3 regions of the Rhizobium sp. X9 genome follow, and region 1 is predicted to be linked to each of the others. Evidence: predicted binding sites of a transcription regulator. Region 1 holds the regulator's gene; each other region holds the start of a gene.
What was found. Region 1 encodes LexA, which represses DNA repair genes until DNA is damaged. Its sites were predicted from a motif close to TGTTCNNNNTGTGTTCNG; they were not measured.
Positions count from the first base shown of each region.

Region 2: JZY08_RS25070 (ATP-dependent helicase) is a predicted target of LexA. The motif match lies at 4,518-4,535, and genes of this name have one in related genera.
Region 3: JZY08_RS02085 (PA0069 family radical SAM protein) is a predicted target of LexA. The motif match lies at 2,921-2,938, and genes of this name have one in related genera.

Region 1 covers NZ_CP071311.1:1,153,368-1,159,127, forward strand. The annotation lists gene JZY08_RS05605 (ComEC/Rec2 family competence protein) at 1-2,121, shown strand, start outside; gene JZY08_RS05610 (glutathione S-transferase family protein) at 2,139-2,816, opposite strand; gene lexA (transcriptional repressor LexA) at 3,258-3,980, opposite strand; gene JZY08_RS05620 (VOC family protein) at 4,191-5,072, shown strand; gene kdsA (3-deoxy-8-phosphooctulonate synthase) at 5,072-5,760, shown strand, end outside.
Region 2 covers NZ_CP071312.1:2,228,178-2,233,937, forward strand. The annotation lists gene JZY08_RS25055 (FkbM family methyltransferase) at 1-4, shown strand, start outside; gene JZY08_RS25060 (hypothetical protein) at 130-519, opposite strand; gene dinB (DNA polymerase IV) at 1,221-2,300, opposite strand; gene JZY08_RS25070 (ATP-dependent helicase) at 2,324-4,390, opposite strand; gene JZY08_RS25075 (prolyl oligopeptidase family serine peptidase) at 4,715-5,452, shown strand; gene JZY08_RS25080 (LacI family DNA-binding transcriptional regulator) at 5,664-5,760, shown strand, end outside.
Region 3 covers NZ_CP071311.1:428,035-433,794, forward strand. The annotation lists gene JZY08_RS02075 (phosphotransferase) at 1-417, shown strand, start outside; gene JZY08_RS02080 (ribonuclease HII) at 588-1,241, opposite strand; gene JZY08_RS02085 (PA0069 family radical SAM protein) at 1,648-2,805, opposite strand; gene JZY08_RS02090 (glycosyl transferase) at 3,049-3,567, shown strand; gene JZY08_RS02095 (glycoside hydrolase family 75 protein) at 3,722-4,582, shown strand; gene JZY08_RS02100 (FAD-binding oxidoreductase) at 4,655-5,760, opposite strand, start outside.

The sequences.
Region 1 (5,760 bases):
GTGGCCTGCAGCCTTTTCGCTTTTGTTTTGCTCGGCATGCTTCTGGCCGATTTTGAGACCCGGCGGGCGGGAACGGTGGTGCTGGACACGCCCGTCACCACCACCATCACCGGTACGGTTGCGCGCCGGGAGGTTGATGCGCGCGGCTCCTGGCGATATGTGGTTCGGCTGACGGCGACGGAAGCGCCGACATTGTCACGTCCGCCACAGACGATTTCGGTGCTTTCACGCGGCGGCGGGCAACCGGCGGCACTTGGCGCCACCATTCGCGGCAAGGTGCGCCTTTCGCCGCCATCCGGCCCGGCCTTGCCGGGACTGAACGACTTCGCCTTCGCCTCCTATTTCAAAGGAGTAGGGGCGACCGGTTTCTTCTACAAACCGCCACAAACGCTTCCGCCACTCGCGGGTGACGTCAAGGCCGAAACTGGCTGGCTCGAACGGGCCGATATGTGGCTTTACGGACTTCGCAGCGCGATTGCCGAGCGCATACGCTTAACCATCGGCGATGATGCCGGCGCCTTCGCCGCCTCCATCGTCACCGATGAGAGACAGGCAATATCGGCGGAGACGATGGAGGCGCTGCGGCTCTCCGGCCTTGCCCATATCGTTGCGATATCCGGGCTCAACATGGCGCTGGCGTCAGGCATTTTCTTCGTTGGCCTGAGATTGGCCTTCAGCCTGTTTCCGGGCTTTGCACAGCGCTGGCCGGTCAAGAAGATCGCGGCCTTTGCAGCACTGCTGATGACACTCGCCTATTACCTCATTTCCGGTTTTGCCGTCTCCGCCGAACGCGCATGGTTGATGATGTCGGTGATGCTGATCGCAGTTCTTTTCGACCAGCCGTCTCTCAGCCTGAGAAATGTTGCCCTTTCCGCTCTGGTCATTCTGGCTTTCTCGCCATCGGAAATCATGGGGCCGAGTTTCCAGATGTCATTTGCAGCCACCATAGCGCTTGTTTCTGCCTATGCCGCCTGGAGCCGCTGGCGCATTGATCGCGACCGTCTGTTCATCGGGCGCAAACCTGCATGGATGACGGTGGCGGGAACGGTGGGCGCGGTCATCGGCGGTGTTGTCACGACGTCCCTTATCGGCGGCCTTTCGACGGCGATCTATTCGGCTGAACATTTTCACCGTGTCACCACCTATGGACTTTTCGCCAATCTGGCTGCCATGCCGCTCATGTCTTTGATCGTCATGCCATTCGGCCTTCTCGCCATGCTGCTGATGCCCTTCGGGCTCGATGCGCCGTTCCTGAAGATAATGGGGTATGGTATGGCTCTCGTCATCGAGGTTGCCAATGAGGTGGCGTCGTGGGACGGCAGCGCGGCGACGGGCCGCCCGCATGGCTGGTTCATCGGTATTGCCTCGCTGGGTTTCCTGTTGCTGACTTTGTTGCGCAGCCGGCTGGCCCTTCTCGGTATCCCGGTTCTGCTTTTCGCTTTCGCCCTGTCGGCGGCAACAACCTCCCGCGATCCGCCGGATTTGCTGGTGCACGAGGACGGCGAGCTGGTGGCGATGGTGGAGGATGGCAAGGTCTTCACGACCAAAGCGCGGCCACCGGACTTTGTTTATGGCCAGTGGCAGAGAGCGCTGTTGCTGCCGGAAAAACCCGTGCCACCGGTCGTTCTGGCGGCGGAGGCAATCGTGAGCAATGCCGTCTTGGGCCCCAAAACGAAGCTGGCGCCTAAAGAGGTCGCGGCGGTGACAAGGGAGATGACCGTTGCACTGAGAGATGCCGAGACTGGTGTTTTTACCTGCAGGAAAGGCGTGTGGTGCGCAGCGCGCGCCGGCAGCGGCGAGTGGATCATCGTTCTGGAAGACGGCCGCTTTGCCGGAACAGCCTGCGATATCGCCGATATCGTTGTTGTTTCCCGCAGAACCTCTTTCTCACAGTGCCGTTCCGGCGCGCTCCTGCTCAATCGCAACATACTGCGACGTATCGGCTCGTTGGAAATAGACTTTGCCAATATGGACCAGGCAGGGGTGGTGGGGCGGCTGCGCGCCGCAATCTCCGGAACGGACAGGCCGTGGAGCGAACATCGTTATTACGACTGGAAAAGCGGCCGTTTTGATCACGAGGTGCCGGACGCCGTCAACAGGCTGCTGGCGGCGTCAGAATGAGCCGCCAGCTTGGTTCATCAGGCCTTGGCGCGCAGATCCTCGGTCAATTGGCCGATCCCGCCGATTTCCTCTTCATGCGCCGTGTCGCGCCAGGTCTCCTTCAAACCGGCCTCATACCATTCACGCATGGCGGGCAGGGCGAGCAGCCTTTCGTAATAGCTCTTCGCTGCGGGCGAAAGATCCGCGCCGTAGGTCTGGAACCGGAATGCGACCGGGCAGAAGAAGGCGTCGACCGCCGTGAATTTAGCGCCGGCGAGATATGGTCCGCCAAATTTCGCAAGGCCTTCGCTCCAGAGCGCATCGATGCGTTTGATATCGGCCGCAAGTCCGGCATCGCCACCTTTCGGCTTTACCCTTATGCCGACAGACATGGGGTAGAGATTACGCAGCGAGGAGAAGCCCGCATGCATCTCACTGGCCGCCGAGCGTGACCAGGCTCTTGCCTGCTTGTCGCTTGCCCAGACGCCCTGATGTCTTTCGGCAAGATATTCCGCAATCGAAAGCGTTTCCCATACCTTGAAGCCTTCATCGACGAGGCAGGGAACCTTGCCGGTTGGTGAAAACGAGGCAAAGGACACGCCTTCACCGAACGGAACCAGTTTTTCATCGAAGGCGATACCAAGCGTGCGCATCAACACCCACGGCCGCAACGACCAGGAAGAATAGTTCTTGTTGGCTACATAAAGATCGTACATGGCGTATCTCCCGGATATGACGCGCATTTCTACACCTGCCGGACGTCCACGGAATATCGAAAATAATCCATGGCTCCCATAAGCCGTATTGATGAATGGCAGGGCGCAGGCATGGACGGCAGCACCCCGTCAATATCACCACTTGGAGACGGCGGAAATTCGTCACGTGACGCGATGGCGAAAATTCAATCTTGCAAAAACTTTGGCAGAAGTTCTGGCGCTGATCGCGGTCAACGGCACATGCATCGCTTCGCTATATAGACGGAAATATCGGTATGAAAATTGGATCAGTTTCTAAAAGGCGTCGATCCTGAAGGTCGCAGAGTATCGCTTCCTACCGCAAAATCATGGCCTGCTCCGGACCAGCCTTCACACTTATGCAACAGACGTCACCTTCCGATGACGCCTGCTGAAAACTGAACCACGTCCGGTCCCTTATGATCAATGATAGCGGCGGATCAGCCCAACCAGCTTGCCCTGAATCTTAACCCGGTCCGGCCCGAAGATGCGGGTTTCATAGGCTGGGTTTGCTGCCTCCAGCGCGATGGATGCGCCCTTGCGGCGGAAGCGCTTCAGTGTTGCTTCCTCGTCATCCACCAGCGCCACGACGATATCGCCCGGATTGGCGGTGTTGCCGTTGCGGATGATGACGGTATCGCCGTCGAAAATGCCGGCCTCGATCATCGAATCGCCCTTGACCTCAAGCGCGTAATGTTCGCCGGTGCCCAACATGTCCACCGGCACGGCAACATCATGGGTGTTGTTCTGGATGGCGGAAATCGGCACGCCGGCGGCGATGCGGCCCATGACCGGCACGGTGACAGCCCCGCCGAAATCATTGGCAGGCGCCTTGGGGGCAGGGGCGGGTTCCGGCGCCTTCGGTTTGCCGAGACTGCCTTCGATGACGCTCGGCGAAAAGCCGCGCTGCGGCCTTGCTCCGGGCGTATAGGCCTCAGGCAGCTTGATGACTTCCAGCGCCCTCGCCCTATTAGGTAGCCGGCGAATAAATCCGCGCTCTTCGAGGGCGGTGATCAGCCGGTGGATGCCGGATTTCGAGGCAAGATCGAGTGCGTCCTTCATTTCATCGAAGGAGGGCGGCACGCCGGACTCTTTCATTCGTTCATGAATGAAGAGAAGCAATTCCTGCTGTTTGCGCGTGAGCATGAGGAAAACACCCTTGAGAATCGTAGTGGAAGTCGCGAAACAAATACAGAACGAACACTATATGTTCCATATGTGTTCTGCAATCCCCTAAAATTTCGTGAAGCAGCTATCTGTTGTTTTGATGATTTGCCTCATTGCCCGCATTTGTGCTTTTCTTCGGTCCGAACCATTGCGGCCTGGGACTGACTACGCCGCCAGCAGGAAAAAATAATGACGAAACCCGCAAGCGTCGATCATCTCGTTCTGCCCGTGCAGGCTCTCGGAATCGCTGAAAAGCGCGTTGGCGCTCTCGGTTTCACGGTTGCACCGGAGGCTCTTCATCCCTTCGGCACGCAGAACGCCTGTGTTTTTTTCGCTGACGGAACCTATCTGGAACCGCTCGCGATTTCTAATCCGGCTAAATATAATGCCTCGGTGGAGAAGGGGGATGTGTTCACCGGCAGGGATCAGGCCTTCCGGCAGCGTGATAGACAGGAGGGTTTTTCGGCGCTCGTGGCCCGAACCGATGATGCCTTTGGCGATCATGACAGGTTTGCGATCTCAGGCCTCTCGGCAGGCGATGTCTTCGAGTTTTCGCGGCCTCTCCGGATGCCGGACGGTTCGCAGGGTGAAGCGGCGTTTCGGCTTGCTTTTGCGGCGAGCGGATCGGCTGCGGATTTCTTTTTGTTCAGTTGCCAGCGGCTACAGGCCCTGCCGGGCGACCGCACGGCGCTGGAGCGTCATGCCAACGGGGTCTCTGGCCTCAGCGAAATAGTTCTGTTTTCCGGCGGCGATGCAAAGGCGGCGCGCCTGATCGAAACGGTGTTTGGCTGTGAAGGCACGATATCTCCGGATGGTGATATGGTTTTCGTGACCGGCAATGCGCACATCAGATTGACCGGAAAACCGGCTTTCGGCGGGCATGCCGTGAGTGCTTCGGATTGGAGCGACGGCGGATTGCGCGGCGCGGGCATCGTCTTTCTGTCACACGATCTTGCCGTGACAGAAGCGGTGCTTGCTGCTAATGGCGTGTCCTGCGCAAAAGCGGGCGGCCGCCTGGTGGTGCCCGCGGCACCCGGTCAGGGCGTAACATTCGCCTTCGAGGAAAAATGATGAGCGTTACGAACAATCTCAAAGTCACCGCCGGCGATGGCGCCAGCAAGGTTTTCTTCTCCAATTCTGAGCGGTTTTCGCTGATTGCCGGCCCCTGCCAGATGGAAAGCCGGGACCATGCCTTCATGATCGCCGGTGTCCTGAAGGAGCTTTGCGACAAGCTGGGAATAGGGCTTGTCTACAAATCCTCTTTCGACAAGGCGAACCGCACCTCGCTTTCCGGCAAACGCGGCATCGGCCTTGAGAGCGCGATGCAGGTTTTCGCCGATCTCAAGAAGGAATTCGGCTTTCCGGTTCTGACCGACATTCACACCGAAGAGCAATGCGCCATCGTGTCCGAAGTGGTGGACGTGCTGCAGATCCCGGCCTTTCTCAGCCGCCAGACCGATCTTCTCGTCGCCGCCGCCAGGACCGGCCGCGTCATCAACGTCAAGAAGGGCCAGTTCCTGGCGCCCTGGGACATGAAGAACGTGCTTGCCAAGCTCAATGAGAGCGGCAATCCGAATGTACTCCTGTGCGAGCGCGGTGCGTCCTTCGGATACAACACGCTGGTTTCCGACATGCGCTCGCTGCCGATCATGGCATCGCTTGGCGCGCCGGTCGTGTTTGACGCGACCCACTCGGTGCAGCAGCCGGGCGGGCAGGGTGGCTCGACGGGCGGCCAGCGCGAATTCGTCGAGACTTTGGC
Region 2 (5,760 bases), on a different replicon from region 1:
CTGACTTTACTATCCGTACCCCGATCTAATTAAAATCTAGATCGGGGTAAATCCGGTATGCAATGTTGACTTAGTCGATATGTTTCAGGGTATCTTAGCCCACGGGATCAAGATTCCCATTTTAGATGTTCAACGGGGTAGGGGATTGTTTTCGGATTTTTTTTCCATCTCACTGATATTATTTTCCAAATATTTGATGCGTTGTCGTGCATCAATTAGTTGAAAATGAATTCTTTGATAAACTTTGGCTGCGTCGGTACCTTCTGATTCTGGAAGTTTATCCGCAACAAGATCACCAACAACGGCCAGGAAGTCCGACAAAGGGCTTGCAATCAGTTTTTCATAGATTTTTTGAGGGTCTGCCACTGGAGCGCGCTTTTTTGTGGCCTTAATGTTCAGTGATATGCCTACGTGCTGGCCTTCATATCTCGGGCACCAACCATTAGAAGCATCGCTGATGTTGGAATTCCACCAATCGAAGTCACTGAAACCCAGTACCTCGAGTATGTCGATTACCATTCCAATCGTGAAGCCGTATTCAGTTTATTTGTGGCATTTTCTCTTGCAGGGGGTATTCATTCTGTGTGTGTTCAGTCTTGGATATGACCGCGACGTTTTTTATAATCCGTTCGTGATGATTATTTTTATTGCCATCCTTGCTGTTCTTTCGCTTTTTTCGTTTATTTATGTAGAGCTGCCAGCGAAAAAGTTCATTCGTTCTCGGGTTGGAAAGAAGCGGCGTGCTCTAGCGGCACCGGACGCACATAGCATATAGGCTCGCGAGTAGGGTTTGCAGCTTTTTGTGGCTTGGGTACCGGCATCGCTCAGAAAGGTTAGCTGGTGGCGCCTCCCGAATTGATCATTTAGACAGGTACCTTGTTGCCAGCCCGTATCATGTGGCTGAATCTCGCTAAGTAGTCTCTGCGGCTCCGCGATCTTTCATGCGCATGCATGAGCCCCTGAAGCCAATGTTGTCAGGACACTCTGTTTAGAAGTAGCAAAATTTCTGAGGAAGGTATTGTGAAGGGTATTGTGAAGGGTTTTCTCGAGAGAAATCCGCAGTGATGCATTTCTGGCTGAAACTTTTGACGAAGTCCTCACCCGAATAGCTGTGACGGAATCAACCGCCAGATCCTACCGCGATAACGTATAGACCCACCGCTCTCGATACCCGGGGTCTCTTCCTGCGGCGAGAGGACCGGTTTCGCAGAACCGTAACTTCATATTTCAAGCGCAAGCTGCGGCTCCTCTTCGCTCTCTTCCGTGCTCAACGATGAAAGAGTAACACCCAACAGCCGCACCGGGCGCTTGAATGGAAAGACGGAGGCAAGCAGGGTCTCGGCCATTTCCTGGATCGTCGCGAGGTCAGGCACGGCTCCCGAGACGGTCCTGCTGCGTGTCGCCTGAGTGAAATCCGAATATTTGATTTTCACCGTCACTGTCTTGCCGGTGATGTCGTGGGCCTCGCAATACCGCCAGACTTTCTGAGCCAAAGGGCCGAGCTCAGCCTTGGCCAGATCGAGATCGTCGATGTCTTCGACGAATGTATCCTCGGCGCCGACGGACTTGCGGATGCGATCGGGTATTACCTGCCGTTCATCGATGCCACGGGCGATGTTGTAGAAATAAGGGCCGGACTTTCCGAAATGCTGCTGCAGAAAACCGAGTGATTTCGATTTGAGATCGAGCCCGGTTTCGATGCCGTGCCGTCTCATCCGCTCGGCCGTGGCCGGTCCCACGCCGTGAAATTTCTTAACCGCCAGGGCCTCAACAAAGCCGGGGCCATTCTTCGGCGTGATGACGGCCTGGCCATTCGGCTTGTTCAGGTCGCTTGCCATCTTGGCGAGAAACTTGTTGTAGGAGATGCCGGCGGAGGCATTGAGGCCGGTGACCGCCTTGATCCTTGCGCGAATTTCCAGCGCGATTTCGGTGGCGATCTCCATGCCTTTCAGGTTTTCGGTCACGTCGAGATAGGCTTCGTCGAGCGATAGCGGCTCGATCAGCGGGGTATATTCGGCGAATATTTCCCGGATTTGTTGCGACACCTGCCGATATACGTCAAATCGCGGCGGCACGAAGATCAGATCCGGGCATTTCCGTCTGGCGGTGACCGATGGCATCGCGGAACGCACGCCGAAGGTTCTTGCCTCGTAACTCGCCGCAGCCACCACGCCCCGTGCCGCCGATCCGCCGACGGCGACTGGCAGGCCGCGAAGTGCGGGATTGTCGCGTTGCTCCACCGATGCATAAAAGGCATCCATGTCGATATGGATGATCTTTCGAACAGCCGTGCTACCCATCGTTCCAGCCCGTACGCTCGTCCTTATTTCCACATTGCTCGCATCCGCGCGCCGACATCGATGCGGATCTGCTGCGCGCTGCGCTCGGAGGCAGCGGCAGAAACCAGCGGCCAGGTGGCGGTTTCGAAGAATTGCAACAGAGTTGCCGGTATGAAGCGGGTTCTTGCCGCGTAAACATGCCGGTCTCCCTGCGCATTCTGGCCATGGGTGAAGAACCGTTGCGGCGTTATCAGCGACAGACTGTCCTTGGCGCGTGTCATGGCGACATAAAGCAGACGGCGTTCTTCCTCGACTTCATGCGTGGAGCCGACGCCGAGATCGGAGGGGATGCAGCCATCGACCACATTCAGGATGAAGACGGAACGCCATTCCTGGCCTTTGGCCGAATGAATGGTCGAAAGGGTCAGGTAATCCTCATCGAGAAGCGGCACGCCCGCCTGGTCGCTGGTGGCATCCGGCGGATCGAGCGTCAGTTCGGTCAGGAAACGTTCACGTGAGGGGTAGCCGCCGGCGATCTGCTCGAGTTGCAGCAAATCGGCCTTGCGGGTCTCCGCATCCTCATGGATGCGCTCGAGATGAGGCTCGTACCAGAGCCGCGCGTGCTCGATATCCGATGGCCAGCCGTCGTGCGATTTTCGCAGGTTCGCCAGCAGCTGAACGAAGGATACCCAGTCATCGCCGGTTTTGGGTGGTGGCGGAATTTCGGCAAGGGCGAGCAATGGCTCGGGGTCTGCCGCGATCGTATCGAGAATATTGCCGGCTTTCTTCGGGCCGATACCCGGCAGCATCTGGAGAAGCCGGAAACCGGCAACCCGGTCGCGCGGGTTCTGCGCGAACCGCAATACCGCCAGCATGTCTTTCACATGGGCGCTGTCGAGAAATTTCAGGCCGCCAAATTTGACGAAGGGAATGTTACGGCGTGTCAGCTCGACCTCGAGCGGGCCGCTGTGACTGGAGGTGCGAAACAGCACCGCCTGCTGCTTCAGTGTCATGCCGGTCTCACGATTGGCCAGCACCTGGTCGATGATGAAGTTCGCCTGCTCGGTTTCGTCCTTTACCGTCACGAGCTTCGGTCGCTCGAGTGACTGTCGTTCGGTCCAGAGGTTTTTGGTGAACCGCTCACGGGCAAGGTCGATGACGCTGTTGGCCGCAGCCAGTATCGGCTGCGTTGAGCGATAGTTGCGATCAAGGGTGATAATGTCGGCGGCCGGGCTGAAGGATGCCGGAAAATCCAGGATATTGCGTACCGTCGCTGCCCGGAAGGAATAGATCGACTGGGCGTCGTCACCCACCACGGTCAGCCCGCGACCGCCCGGTTTCAACGCCATCAGCACCGAGGCCTGCAGCCGGTTGGTATCCTGATATTCGTCGACCATCACATGGTCGAAACGATCGCCGATATCGCCGGCAAGGTCGGGATCGCTGACCATCTGGGCCCAGTAGAGCAGAAGATCGTCGTAATCGAGCACGTTCTGGGCCTGCTTGGCTTCGACATAGGCGGCGAATAATTGCTTGAGCTCGGCTTCCCAACTGGACACCCACGGATAATGCTGGCGCAGGATTTCTTTCAACGGCGTCTGCGAGTTGACGGCGCGCGAATAGATCGCAAGGCATGTGCCCTTTGTCGGAAAACGGCTTTCGGTCTTGGAAAAACCCAGCTCGTGACGGGCAAGGTTCATCAGATCGGCGCTGTCTTCGCGGTCATGGATGGTGAAGTCCACGTTCAGCCCGACCTGTTCTGCATAAATCCGCAGGAGGCGCGCGCCGATCCCGTGAAACGTGCCGGACCAGGCCAGCGCATCCGTCAGGGTTCCGGCATTGCTGCCGATGACCTGTTTGCAGATCCGCTCGACACGGCGCGACATTTCGGAAGCGGCGCGGCGTGAAAAGGTCATCAGCAGGATGCGGCGGGGATCGGCGCCATTGACGATCAGATGCGCCACCCGGTGCGCCAGCGTGTTGGTCTTGCCGGAACCGGCGCCGGCGATGATCAGCAATGGTCCGGCCGTGTGGCCGTCTGAAAGTCCAACGCCATGTTCCACGGCCTTGCGCTGCTGCTCGTTCAGTTTGTCCAGATAGGCAACCGCCATGCCTGCATCCTTGATATTTGCCTATCCGCACGACGACGGCATTTCTCAAAAATGCCAGCCGCCGCAGAGACGGTTGGTCATTTTTGCACTCCTGTCGCAATGATTAGCAAAAACTCAAACAGCAGGCCAGAACAAATAATGAACGCATGCCTCTCTCTTCGATGCCACGGTGGACAACCCTGGCTGAATACTGATCGCAGACCCAATCGGCTTGCGCACGGAGTGTCGACCGGACCGCTTTTCAAGCCACTGAACCAACCCGGTGGCTGATGAGTTCACCAGTCACGCCTTGGGAAGAGGTGTGTTTGTTGGGAGGACCAAAGCATGAAGCATCTGAAACTATGCCTGATCGCTGTCGCGGCACTGGCCACATCGACATTTGCCTTTGCCGAGCAGAAGGCGATGAAGTCTGACGCAACGATCGCGTCGGATATCAATTATCTGCTCTACACACCCAAAGACTATGCCGGCTCGGACAAAACCTATCCCCTCGTCGTTTGGCTGCATGGCGGTGATCAGGGCGGGAGCGACGTCGAAAAGCTGCGCAGCAGCGGCCTGCCAAAATTGATCGAAGGGGGACGTGATTTTCCTTTCATGGTGTTTTCACCGCAAAATCCAAGTGAGGAACTGCTGTATCCGATCGAGCGCGCCGCAAGCGTCCTTGAGTCGGTTGTGGCGGATCATCGGGTGGACCGCAGCCGTATCTATCTGATCGGATATAGCCGGGGAGGGTTTGGGGCCTGGTCGATGGCCGAGCAGTTTCCGCAAACTTTTGCCGCGGTCGTTCCGATTGCCGGTGGCGGCATCCGCCACTACCTCAATCGCACCAATGAAAAGACAGCCTTCTGGGCTTTTCACGGTGCAAGGGACGAGGTGATTCCCTTGTCCGATACGGTGGTGCTCGTCCAGCGTCTCCAGGAGCTGAAACGCAATGTGCGGCTGACGGTTTTCGAGGATACGAACCATGAAGAGGTCGAGGGAAAAGTGCTGGGCGATGAGGCAATGTGGACCTGGCTGCTCCAGCAAAAGCTTGCAAATGAAAAGACGCCTTCGGCACCCTGAACCCGCAGCGGACACCATTTTACCGCTGGTATAAAAGCCCACAACCCAGCGCGGCCGTCATTAGGCCGCGCTGGCTACCTCACAAGCCTTCGTCAAAACATCTCTCCGAAAGCGTGTCTTTCCCCTCTTGACATCGAATAGGGAAGTCGCGCTAATGCGCATTAACAGCTAATACGTATTAGCAGTCAACGAATGTCGGGGAGGGCATTGCGTGACCAGCCATAGACGCCTTACTCAGAATGATATTGCCAAGCTTGCCGGCGTCAGCCAGGCCACGGTGTCGCTTGTTCTGAACGGTGCGCCGACCG
Region 3 (5,760 bases), 730 kb from region 1:
GCAACGGCGATCGAGGCGTCCGATAATCTGACTTGGACATATTGTCACGGAGACTGCCACGGTTTCAATTCGCGTATCAATGAGGCTGGTGAAGCCGTATTCTTCGACTTTGATGATGGAGGCCCGGGATATCTCGCTTATGATCTCGCTGTCTTCCTCTGGGCTCAAATCTCCTTTGGCCGGGAACATATTACCGTCTGGCACGCCTTCGTGGATGGGTATCGGGAAATTCGGCCGATATCGCCTGACGACTTCGAAGCGGCGTTGAGGTTTGTGACGGTTCGTCACTTATGGCTTATGGGTGAACACGCAAGCCGAACCCACGAATGGGGAAGCAATTCTGTCGGATGGATCCCGCGACAGGTTGATTTTCTCACCAAGTGGGAGATCGATCGATTTTCCGATCGTCTGTTCTGACGCTGACGCCAGCGCACCAAGCTGAAAAGATTGGCCGCTCTTTGTCGCAGACAAAGTCACGTTCTGATTTGCACCCGCTTCCCGGTTTCGCCCGTGTTGACCTATTTTGTATTGCGAAGGCGCTGATCGAACGAATTTATCTGAATTTCAAGTTGCGTCCGTCGCCACGATCAATCCTGCTTCAGCGGCCTGAAACTCATCCGGTGCAACGGGCAGGGTCCATGACTTTCGATGGCTCGAAGATGAGCCGGCGTCCCGTAACCGGCATGGCCTTCGAAACCATAGGACGAATGCACGATGCCAGCCCGCTCCATCATCCGGTCGCGGGTTACTTTGGCGATGATCGAGGCGGCGGCGATGGAGAGGGAGCGGGAATCGCCCTTGATGACGGCCTTGGCCTCGCAGGTGATGCCCGGTGGCTTGTCGCGGCCGTCGGCCAGCACGAGGGCAGGGGAGGTTTCGAGGCCGAGCACGGCGCGGCGCATGGCATCGAGGCTGGCGCGCAGGATGTTCATGCTGTCGATCAGGCCGGGACCGGAGGAGGCGACGGAAACGACAGAGGTTTCCATGATGAGCCTGAACAGGCTCTCCCGCTTTATCTTCGTCAGCTTCTTGGAATCGTCGAGACCCTCAGGAATATTGTCCGGATCGAGAATGACCGCCGCAGCGACGACCGGTCCCGCGAGAGGTCCACGGCCTGCCTCATCCGTACCGGCCACGGGCCAGAGGCCCTTCCTTCTCGCTTCCAGTTCGAAAGAGAAATCCGGGCCGGTATCGGTAAGATCGAAGAGGGCAGGAGAATCGGGTGCGGTGCGGCGTTTCATGCGGCGAAACTTGCACACACACCCGATCTCCTGCAAGCCCCCGGAAGCGGGCGATGACAGGCGCGGTGAGCCGGGATCGAGGGGCGTGGCTCACCGTGCCCCTGAGGTCGTCATGACCTTTGATCCTCCAGCGGGGCGGCGGAGGAAAAATGATCGCACGCGAGGCGGCGGTTCCGGGGGGTGATGTCCGGCAGGCCAGGGAAAACCCGCCGGGCATTTCGTCGAGAGCAACAAGACAAGAAGGTTGCTCCTATGGTTCTGAATTCCGTCTGTTAAAGGCTCACAAAGCCTCCAATTATTGGCGAATTATCCTTCATGGTCGGCGTCATCTCCGGACCAAGCCCGAGGATGACGCCGCGTTCAGTTCCGACATTCATCATCCTCGGACACTTTCCGCATCTGCTGCTTAAAGCAGCGATAATTGAACCCCTGCGCCACCCGGCGGCACGAAGAGATCGTCGCGCAGATGAATGCCGCGGCGGACGAGGCCGAGCCGTTTCGTTGCCATCTCGAAACGCCTGCCGATCTGCCAGGCATAGGGACCGGCGCCCTTCATGCGCTTTCCGAACTCCGCATCGTAGTCCTTGCCATCGCGCATGGATCGCACCAGCGACATGACATGCCGGTAGCGGTCCGGATAGTTGCGCAGCAGCCAGTCGCGAAAGAGGGGACTGACCTCCAGCGGCAGGCGCAGCAGCACATAGGAGGCTTCGGTTGCGCCGGCGGCCTTGCCGGCTTCAAGAATGCGTTCGATCTCATGATCGTTGAGCGCCGGAATGACGGGTGCCATCATGACGGCCACGGGAATGCCAGCATCCGTCAGCGCCTTGACGGCCTCCAGCCGTTTTTCCGGCGTTGCGGCGCGCGGTTCCATGCTGCGCGCCAGCTTGCGGTCCAGCGTCGTCACGGAAATGCCGACCTTGGCGAGGCCCTTCCTGGCCATCGGCGCCAGAATATCGATATCCCGCTTGATCAGCGCGGATTTGGTGACGATGGCGACAGGGTGCTCGGCCTTCGCCAGCACTTCCAATATCTGCCGCATGATGCGCCATTCGCGTTCTATCGGCTGATAGGGATCGGTATTGGTGCCGATGGCGATGACGCGCGCCTTGTAGCCGGGTTTCGCCAGCTCCCTTTCGAGCAGCTTTGCCGCATCCGGCTTGGCAAACAGCTTGGCCTCGAAATCCAGCCCCGCCGAAAGCCCCATATAGCTATGCGTAGGTCTTGCGAAACAATAGATGCAGCCATGTTCGCAGCCGCGATAGGGATTGATGGAGCGGTCGAACGGAATGTCGGGCGATTCATTGCGGCTGATAATGCTGCGCGGCTTTTCCACCTGCACCTCGGTGCGGAACGCTGGCAACTCTTCCAGGGTTTGCCAGCCATCGTCGAAAACCTCCCGCTGCAGGGCCTCGAAACGCCCATCCGGGTTGAGACCCGCGCCACGGCCGCGACGACGGTCGATCTCGATCCGCAGGCCCGATGCATCGGCCAGCGCATTGGCAATGTCAGGCGTATGGCGCGGCTGAAAGGCAGCCTGCCCTGAAAGCGTATGGTCTCTCATCTGGATGCTCCAAGGTCATGACGCACCTTTGAAGGCACGCCCAACGCCCTAAACCGTTTCCGTTCGAACAGGCTTTCGCTGCCCCTTCGAATGATTAAATTCCTAACGCAGAAATGAGAACATTACAAGAACAAAAAAGCACGATCAGCATCTTCCGCAGGGTCGTGCCGCGATAAGGCCTCGCAACTTTTCCCGTGACGACCGGAGTGGCAATTTATTGTGCGATGCGTTAGAGCTATGCATATGTTGACAGTCATAATGGAATGCCGGGATCAGGAACCGGAACTGGCGCACACGCTGTCTGCGCTCGTAACCGGTGCCGTGGAGGGGCTTGTAAGCGATGTTGTGGTCCTCGATCACGGTTCGCGCGATGGGTCGTCGCGTGTCGCCGATGCCGCCGGCTGCCGTTTTTATGTGCAATGGGACATTGCCGATGTCATGCATTCGGCGCGCGGACAATGGATCCTGCTGGTCGAACCGGGCGCCCGCCCGCAGAGCGGCTGGATCGAGGAAATCCTCGACTATGTGACAGTGTGTGCGGAGCCGGCGCGGTTTTCCCCATCCCGTTACCACAAACGCCCGTTCTTCAGCCGAATCATCCGCCGCCAGCCGCCATTGGAATATGGCTACCTGATGCCGAAGAAACATGCGGTGGCGATCGCAAAACCCGGCATGGGCCTGTCACAGCTCGTCCACGCGCAAAAGCCGCGCCGCCTGAATGCGGAGCTGGCTCCGGCCTGGACAGCGCGACCTTCAAGCTAAGCTGAAGCGCTTAAACTCTCAAAGTATAATCAACTGAAGACTGAACTGGGTTGCGATACCTGGAAACTGCAAAATTTTGCCGAGAAGCAAGAAGAGGGACTCGACTTCTGCATGAATAAATGCAACCTATACATGTCTTTCAGGGGAGGGTTGCATGTTCTGCGGATTCTTTCAGTCTCATTCTTCTAAAATCCACGCTGCCTTTTGTTTTGCTACAATATTAGCTCTGCCGACGACAGCTTTGTCCCAGGCCCTATGTGGAACGGGGGGCGTCGTTTTCACCACGAAAGAACTCAAAGTTGATGCCGATGGGGCGCCGAACTCCTATCTGGTGAACGGCGAAGGCCTGTCCTACACCTGCGATGGAGTGACCGCGGTGGGGTCAACACCCGATACTGACCGGAATGGATGGCAGAAAAAATGCCGCGATGCCTGGAAGAAAGCTGTTGCGACCGGTGATTATTCAAAGGTCAGAATATTTGGTTTTTCCAAAGACGAAAACAACAGGCCGATAGTTCAAAAGGCTGGCGATCCCCTGCCGGGAAAGGCTTTCATAACGGAGACTTCCGTTTCGGTTCCGGATGGGCCGGCAGGAACACAAAGGCATTGGGTCGATGCCAACGAAATTCCGTATGTTGTTTTGTCTGGTAGTTTTGTGAGGAAGTATGGTGTGAAGGGTGGCGACATAGCCGTCGTTTATCGCCCGGCAACCAAACGTTTCGCCTATGGGGTTTATGCTGACGGCGGTAAGCTCGGCGAAGCGTCCGTGCGCTTCCATCAGGATATCGGCAACAACCCTTTGGTAAACAAGGGTGGCGTCCTGAGAGCAAAATCAGGCATTGCCGACGAGAAGAAAAATAAAGATTCGATCCCGGTCATTACGGTCGTTTTTCCCGGAAAGACGTCTCATCCCACCGTCGACGCAAAAAAATGGCGTGCCGAGATTGCCACGATGGGAAAAGAGCAATTCGACAAATGGGGCGGCATTGAGAAATTGATCGAATGTGCCCGCTAGTTTGAGTTGTCCTATCCTGGCGGAAAGCGGGCGGCGATGGGCCGCCCGTATTCGATCAGATATTCGGTCAGCCTAACCGGCGGAGAGCACCTTGCCGGGGTTCATGATACCGGCGGGGTCGAAGGCATGCTTGACGCGCCGCATCAGTTCCATTTCGATGCCGGGCCGGATGGCGGCGAGTTCGTCGCGCTTCAATTGGCCAATGCCGTGCTCGGCCGAAATCGAGCCGCCGAGCGATAGCACGATGCCGTGGACGATCTCGTTCATATCCCGCCAGCGGCCGATGAACTCGGCCTTGTCGGCGCCGACCGGCTGGGAAATATTGTAATGGATGTTGCCATCACCGAGATGGCCGAAGGCGCAGACGCGGGCGCCCGGAATGGCGGCGATAACCGCCTTTTCCGCAGTCGCCATGAATTCCGGTATCTTCGAAACCGGCACTGAGACGTCGTGCTTGATCGAACCTCCCTCGGGTTTCTGCGCATCCGACATGCTTTCGCGCATGTGCCAGAGCGCCTGTCGCTGCGCTTCCGATGTCGCGATCACGGCATCCTCGACAAGCCCGGCCGTAAAACCGCGCTCCAGCAGCGATTGCATCATCGTCTCCGCCGTCTCCGCTGAATCGTAGGTGGAAATATCGATGAGTGCGTACCAGTCATGCGGATTTTCGAGAGGATCGCGCACGCCGGGAATATGTCTCGTGGTGAATTCCACGCCGATGCGCGGCATCAGTTCGAAGCCGGTCAGCGCTGTGCCGCAAAGGTTCGAGGCCATTTCGAACAATCTCAGCGCGTCTTCGGTGGAGCCAAGCCCCGCAAAGGCCACCTGATGACCGAGCGGCTTCGGGAAAAGTTTCAGTACCGCACCGGTAATGATGCCGAGCGTGCCTTCCGAGCCGATGAAGAGGTCGCGCAGGTCGTAACCCGTATTGTCCTTCTTCAACCGGCGCAGCCCGTTCCAGATTTCGCCTGTTGGCAGCACCACTTCGAGCCCCAGGCAAAGCTGGCGCATATTGCCATAGGCGAGAACCGCCGTGCCGCCGGCATTGGTGGCCAGATTGCCGCCGATGCGGCACGACCCCTGCGAGCCGAGCGACAGCGGAAACATGCGCTCCACCGTATCGGCGGCCTTGTGAATATCATCAAGAATGCAGCCGGCATCCGCCACGATGATATTGG